One region of the Bacillus sp. ABR genome, then DNA from elsewhere that is predicted to be linked to it. Evidence: predicted binding sites of a transcription regulator. Region 1 holds the regulator's gene; the other holds the start of a gene.
The links. Region 1 encodes LexA, which represses DNA repair genes until DNA is damaged. Its sites were predicted from a motif close to CGAACATATGTTCG; they were not measured.
Positions count from the first base shown of each region.

Region 1 (3,422 bases):
TTTCACGCTGAAAAAGAAGGATTTTGTCACATTTAGTTTATCGATCACCTAAAAAGTTATGCAAATATGAAAAAAGACGAGAATAGTCTTCCCATCTTTTCAAAATTCAAGAAATCACAGCCTTAATGAAGGTTCTGATCTTTTTCTCTTTTTAATTTTTCTGGTGTGACATCGTTTCCTTCAGGATCAACAATCTTGACAGTTTTAAGTGTATTTTTCATAGAAGAACGAAAAGCTTTCAAATACTCTTCTCTCAACTGCTTTTGTTCTGTTTTTTCAGCGTCTGATAAACCGGTCTCTTTCGACTTTTTTGAAAGCTCATTTATTCTTGCAAGCTGTTCTTTAGAAATCATGACAAACTCCTTTAAAGCATTTTCTCTACATACTACTAAATATCAATCATTTTGACAACAAATCACGCTTTAGGTGGTAAGGTCTTTTTCATATTCTTGATACCTTCTATGCACCGTTGCTTTTGAAATGTCAAAACCTAATGCCTGAAGAGTTGCGGCAATTTCGGCGAATGTCATATTGTTTTTTCTTAATCGAACAATTTCTGAAATCGGCACTTCAATACGCTCACGGCCAGGTGCATGGTCCTGCTGCCTTAAATTCAGTTCAGGCTGATATCCGCGCTCAACTGCCCTTTTCATTCCCCGCTTGATTTTCAGGTTATGAATTTTCCGTTGGTACTCTTCAACGACCCCTACAATCTCAATGACCATTTCATCTGCTTCTGAAAGCTCAAGCTCTCCTCTATGAAATACGCTGTATACCTTTACGTTCTCTTTAAATAGACAATGAAGAAGTGCAATTTTTGCTTGTCCTCTTCCAAGACGAGTTTCATCCTGGATCAGAACGGCATCGATTGACTCTTCCTTCAGTGCAGCAAGCATTTCAAACACACCATCACGATTTAGATCATATCCACTCGCTTTTTCTTTGATGACTTTGACCACATTCATCTTGTGCATGGCAGCTAACGCCAGCAGTTCTTCTTCTTGTCTTTTCAGCGAGGTTTCCTGCTCTTCTTTGACAGTGCTTACTCTCGCATAAATGATTGCGTTCATGTCTAAAATCGACCTTTCTATTGTACTGTTGCAAGCTGATATACGACTGGATGCTCTTTTTTGACGGGTATAACAAGAATGTCGCCAGGCTGGATTTCAGTTGAAGCAAGATCATTGTGTTCGGTAACCCAATCAATAAATGCATTTTTGTCGATTGATTTGCTGTCGTTTACTTGATCAGCTAACCCCCAAAGAGTATCACCTGATTGAACCTCTATTTTAACATACTGATTTGTATCATTATGGCTTGTGACTGCAATAAGTGAGAGAAATATGCCAACGATGAATGAGAATACCCCAATAAAAATAATAGATTCTTTTAACCTCATAATGTCATCTCTCCTAATAGAATATGTGTTCGCTCTTTCTGTCACTCATTATAAATACGAACAAACGTTTCTGTCAAACGTTTTTTTCGAACCTATGTTTGTACTGTTAGGAAAAACATGCTATAATTTCTTTAAAATTGACGTTTTGAGGTGCAAAAGATGACGAAGCTATCAAAAAGACAACTCGATATCCTGAAATTCATCAAAGATGAAGTAAAAAGCAAGGGTTATCCCCCATCCGTCCGTGAAATTGGAGAAGCTGTCGGTCTAGCATCCAGTTCAACGGTCCATGGACATTTAGCTAGACTAGAAACAAAGGGCTTAATTAGAAGAGACCCGACAAAACCTAGAGCGATCGAAGTACTAGATGAAGAGGAAATGAATATTCCAAAGAGTGCTGTAATGAACGTTCCAGTCATCGGAAAAGTAACGGCCGGTCTTCCTATCACCGCTGTTGAAAATGTAGAAGAATACTTCCCTCTTCCAGAGACTTTTGCAGCACCAGATGAACAAGTGTTTATGCTTGAAATTATGGGAGAAAGTATGATTGATGCAGGTATTTTGGACAAGGACTATGTCATTGTGCGTCAGCAAAGCACCGCTAACAATGGTGATATTGTGGTCGCCATGACAGAGGAAGATGAAGCGACAGTCAAACGCTTTTATAAAGAAGATACACACTTTAGATTACAGCCAGAGAACCCATCAATGGAACCGATTATTTTACAGAATGTGAGTATACTAGGTAAAGTGATTGGCGTATTTCGAAATATTCATTAAAAAAAGCCGGTATTTCATCAGCTGCTGATGAGAACCGGCTTTTTCTTATGCACAAGAATAGGCAAGAATACTTGAACTTGGGAAGGAACCAAATGTAAAGTTCGGCCATATAAAGCCAGTAGTTCGGCCAAATGGCTGTGAGGAAAGGATATACATTAAAAATACTTGACCGTTTCTCAAAAGCACAATTGTCCATCTTCTATTACATCCCGCTGCAAATTGTACAGTTTGATGGCCTCCGCCAACACCGTGCCCAGATATAAGCGACTGCATACTTTGTGGCTGAGAGAGTGCTTGCTGATACTGCGAAATGATATGCTGCGGCGGTGCCGGCGGGGCTGAGTGTCCGCCTGAACCTTGCCCTGGCCAAGTACCTCCTCCTCCGATTGGAAACCCAGGAAACCCTCCACCTTGAGGAATACCAACAGATGGAAATCCTTGCATCTGCCTATCATATGAGTACCCATTCCACACACCTTCATACGGATGATACATAATAAACACCACTTTCTTTAGACATTCATCACGACAGTATATGTCATAAATAAAAAAAGTGTGTTAAACGTCTAAATAGAAATTTTTCCAAAAGACGTTTCGTTCTTCTTTAGAACGGTTAAATAATCATTAAGAAGAAAATAAAAAAAATGAAAACTTTTTGTCTCCCTCAAACGTTATATAATTAGAAACAAAAGAAATAAAAAAACATTTAGATTTAATACTTGTAATATCACTGTAATTATTGTAACATTTGTAACATAAGAAGTTTTCATTGAGAAAAGGAGGCAATTGCCTTGAAAAAATTATTTGTTTTATTAACTGCTATTATGCTTATGATCTCATTACAAACTACAACATTGGCCGCTTCCAAGAAATCAGCCGCTTTGACAAATAAAGAAGCGTTACATATTGCCCTTGATGCAAGAGAACACTTTTGGAGTGCAATGTCAGGCTACAAAATTAAAGAACATTCTAATTACAAATTAAAATCATTTACCTATAAAGATATGACATACAACTATCTTTCTAAAACATTTGATACAAAGAAAAAATTAAACAGCTACCTATCTCAAGTGTTCACTCAAGATGCCATCAAACATGGTTTAAAAGATTATCAGTTTATTGTTCATAAAGGCAAAATGGCTGTTCCAGTCGGTGACGGAGATAACATGCTCAATTGGGAAAAAGCCACACCTAAACTTGTTTCTAAGAAACAAACAGTCCGCACATATGAATTTACTGTCCC
Region 1 covers NZ_JAOYSL010000003.1:107,384-110,805, forward strand. Annotated here, with positions in the region: gene OIT90_RS10655 (DUF896 domain-containing protein) at 123-353, opposite strand; gene OIT90_RS10660 (YneB family resolvase-like protein) at 423-1,070, opposite strand; gene yneA (cell division suppressor protein YneA) at 1,088-1,399, opposite strand; gene lexA (transcriptional repressor LexA) at 1,559-2,179, shown strand; gene OIT90_RS10675 (hypothetical protein) at 2,225-2,674, opposite strand; gene OIT90_RS10680 (IseA DL-endopeptidase inhibitor family protein) at 2,971-3,422, shown strand, end outside.

Region 2 (3,422 bases), 550 kb from region 1:
GCAACAGAAAATATCGAAAGCTCTTTGCAAGGAATTTCCTCCAATATACATACATTACTTGAGAGTATGGGACATATGAAAGGTTCATCAGCAGAGCAGGCTTTACTTGTAACAGAGTTTAGTGAAATTGTGGAACGACTGACAATCGTAAGTAAAGAAATGAAAGAATTTATGCAGCATGTGATGTCAACGTAAAAAACGAATCCAAGAGGGATTCGTTTTTTTAATACGCTATTTTCTTTTGTTCCGATCAAAGCGATAATCGTATGTTTCACCCTTTACCACATTTAAAAATTCATGCCCGATTTGAACAAGCTGTCCATTTTTCCATTTGATGAGGGGGTCTTTATCAGGGTATTTCCAGTAAATCGTTTTCTTTCGGTGGGTGAGCTTGTTTTCAATTTCTGCTCTAACTGCGTTCTCCTTTAGTTTCCCTCCGCTATGTCGATAGGTGTTGATGATATATGTTCCGTCTGGTGATGTCATCGAGCGGATAAAGGTTCCGTGAGATACGCCTTGAAGAGAAAAGCATTTCCAGTAAATGATGCCAGCGAAGCTAAGGAATAAGATGACAAGGGTGATGGTGGTTTTCTTTTTTAACATGAATTCCTCCAGATGTAGATCACAATATTTCTAATTTATGAGAGAGAATGCAAAAAGATTCATATAGTCCAAAAGTTCTATTCATTTCAATTATCGGTCATTTTTTCTCAAAATTCAACAGATAGCCGTAAAGATAAGGAAAATTTAAGGATGTTTTATGTTGATAGGTCATTCGAAATCCCTTTACAAAAGAATTTAAGATCAGTAGACTTATGCTCATATAGAGAAATGGGGAAGATGGAATGACGCAAATCATTGATACATATCAAAGTTATGAAGAGCTTTCCGCTCATGAAAGAGAAGGAATCGATTATCAAATTCTTCACGAGCGGAAAGGTGACCAGCTTTTGGTTTTATCCCCTCATGCCGGAGGAATTGAATCTGGCGTGAGTGAGCTCATTCATGAAATCGCAAGTAATCAGTCTATGTATTTATTTGAAGGCCTTAAAGTGAAAGGCAATCATGTGCTTCACATTACAAGCACACGTTTCGATGAGCCGGTCTGCCTTTCTCTAGTGCATACCCATCATTACACGTTTGCGCTCCATGGCTACGGGGAAACGGAGATGCTTCAAACATTAGTGGGCGGGACAGACAGAGAAAGAGCGGCGGAAACAGTGAAACGTTTAACGCTTAATGGCTTCCAAGCAGTGCTGCTATCTGAATCTGATCGTTATTCTGGAACACATCCTCACAATATCAATAATCAATGTCTGACGGGAAAAAGTGTACAACTTGAAATCAGTCAGGCGCAAAGAAGAGCATTCTTTCAAGACTTCAGACGGCGCTATCGCCGCGAAACGCAAAATGAGCAATTTTATCGGTACACAAATGTACTCAAGCAAGTATTAAACCTGTATGAATAAACGCCTGTTCCCCTATGCAGAGAGGCTTACGTTTGATAAACAGCTTCTTTTTCCGCGACCTTTTCGGCTTTCATTAAATAAGATGTAAACTCTTGTTGGAAGCGAATGCCGGCTTTCCGTTGTTCGAATAAGGCAAGCCGCTTTTCAGCAAAAGCCCAGGTGACGTGAAATGTTTGCGCAATGTGTAAAATGGCTTGCTGCCGAAGGTTTGGAAGCTTCATTTGCATCAGCATAAAGGTCGGTACACAAAAGTGATACATAAATTGTTTAGCCTGAAACTCTTGCAGTTCTCGAAAGAGTTTGTGCATCTTGAAATGATTGCCTGCATGCTTGAGCACATGACAAAGCTCGTGGGCAAAATCCTGCCATTGTTCCTCTGATGATAGAGATCTGTTTAATATAATACTGTAAAGACCTTGATGTTTGATCATCATGCTGCCAGTATCCTCATAGTGGACCCATACATGAAATTCAGAAGCGATCCTTTGCATGTCTCTATAAGCAGGACCGCTTATTTGTAGTTTGGCATATAACCGTTTAATCTCTTCTTCTAAATGGGTTAAAAATCCAGTCATTTAAAAACCTCCAAGCAAACGTATGTTCTATTTTTGACGTAAAAGAAAAGTCCATATAGGACTAAATAGCTAATTGAGCTATTGCTTACTTTTATTATCGGCTTATTTTTAACAATTTTAACATAAAATCAAGGAAAAATGGAATTAATTCCTGTTTTTTTCTTCATTTTTACGTTTTCCACTACTAAAATGAGTGATTGAATTCAAATTTTACCATAGTCTTATCACTAAAACAAACTCATGTTGTCTTACGAACGCCACCAATTGATGAGAAAGATCAATTCAATCTAGCAAAAGGGAGTGCAGAACATGGTAGAAATTTATCAAGATTTTATTCCAGTTGGAAACGGAAACCGCCCAGGATACGCCATGACACCGATGTATGTGACGGTGCATAACACAGCAAACACATCAAAAGGAGCGGATGCGAAAAGTCATGCGGCATATGTGAAACGCCCAACGACAGAGGTGAGCTGGCACTTTACAGTGGATGATCATGAAATTTTTCAGCATCTGCCGTTAAATGAAAATGGCTGGCATGCAGGGGACGGACAAGGCAATGGTAATCGAAAGTCGATCGGCATTGAAATTTGTGAAAATGAAGATGGGAATTTCCAGCAAGCGGTCAAACATGCGCAATGGCTCATCCAAAAGCTGCTGAAAGAACATAACATTCCACTAGCTAACGTGGTTACACATCAGCACTGGTCTGGAAAAGCATGTCCACGCCTGCTTCTTGCTACATGGGATGAATTTAAAAAAGGAATTGAAACGGCAGGAGACCCTGAGACGGTCATCACGTATGTCGTCAAAAGCGGGGATACGTTAACGAGTATTGCTAAAGCTCATGACGTCACAGTTCAGGATCTACAGAAGTGGAATAACATTAGCGACCCGAACAAGATTCAAATTGGACAGGTTCTTAAAATTTATCGAAATGATGGAAAAATGATGTATGAGCTGCCGGATGGGATTTTAAAGGTGACTTCGCCTCTAACGAAGGGAGAGCACGTACGCCTCGTCCAAAAAGCGCTTGCTGCCGTTTATTTTTATCCTGATAAATCGGCTGCAGATAAAGGCATCGATGGTGTTTACGGAGAAAAAACGGCGAATGCCGTGGCACGCTTTCAGCTGGTGAACGGTCTGACAAGTGATGGGGTATACGGTCCTAAAACGAAGGAAAAGCTGCTTAAACTATTAAATCAGTGAGTGTTTCTGTTTGTATGATTGGATGGCTGTTTCACTTTTTTCAATTAATCGCCTAGTATATGGGGATGGCTGATATTCGGCAAACTGAACATACCTTAGTTGTTTGATTTTCTTTTTCATTTTGGCACCTCAATCGTTGCAGCGTATAGCGTATTGTATGCAAGTCTAT
Region 2 covers NZ_JAOYSL010000003.1:652,499-655,920, reverse strand. Annotated here, with positions in the region: gene OIT90_RS13450 (methyl-accepting chemotaxis protein) at 1-195, shown strand, start outside; gene OIT90_RS13445 (DUF5412 domain-containing protein) at 232-603, opposite strand; gene OIT90_RS13440 (poly-gamma-glutamate hydrolase family protein) at 846-1,469, shown strand; gene OIT90_RS13435 (ImmA/IrrE family metallo-endopeptidase) at 1,496-2,044, opposite strand; gene OIT90_RS13430 (N-acetylmuramoyl-L-alanine amidase) at 2,354-3,253, shown strand.
Region 2: the regulator LexA is predicted to act here: its motif matches at 2,060-2,073, upstream of OIT90_RS13435 (ImmA/IrrE family metallo-endopeptidase).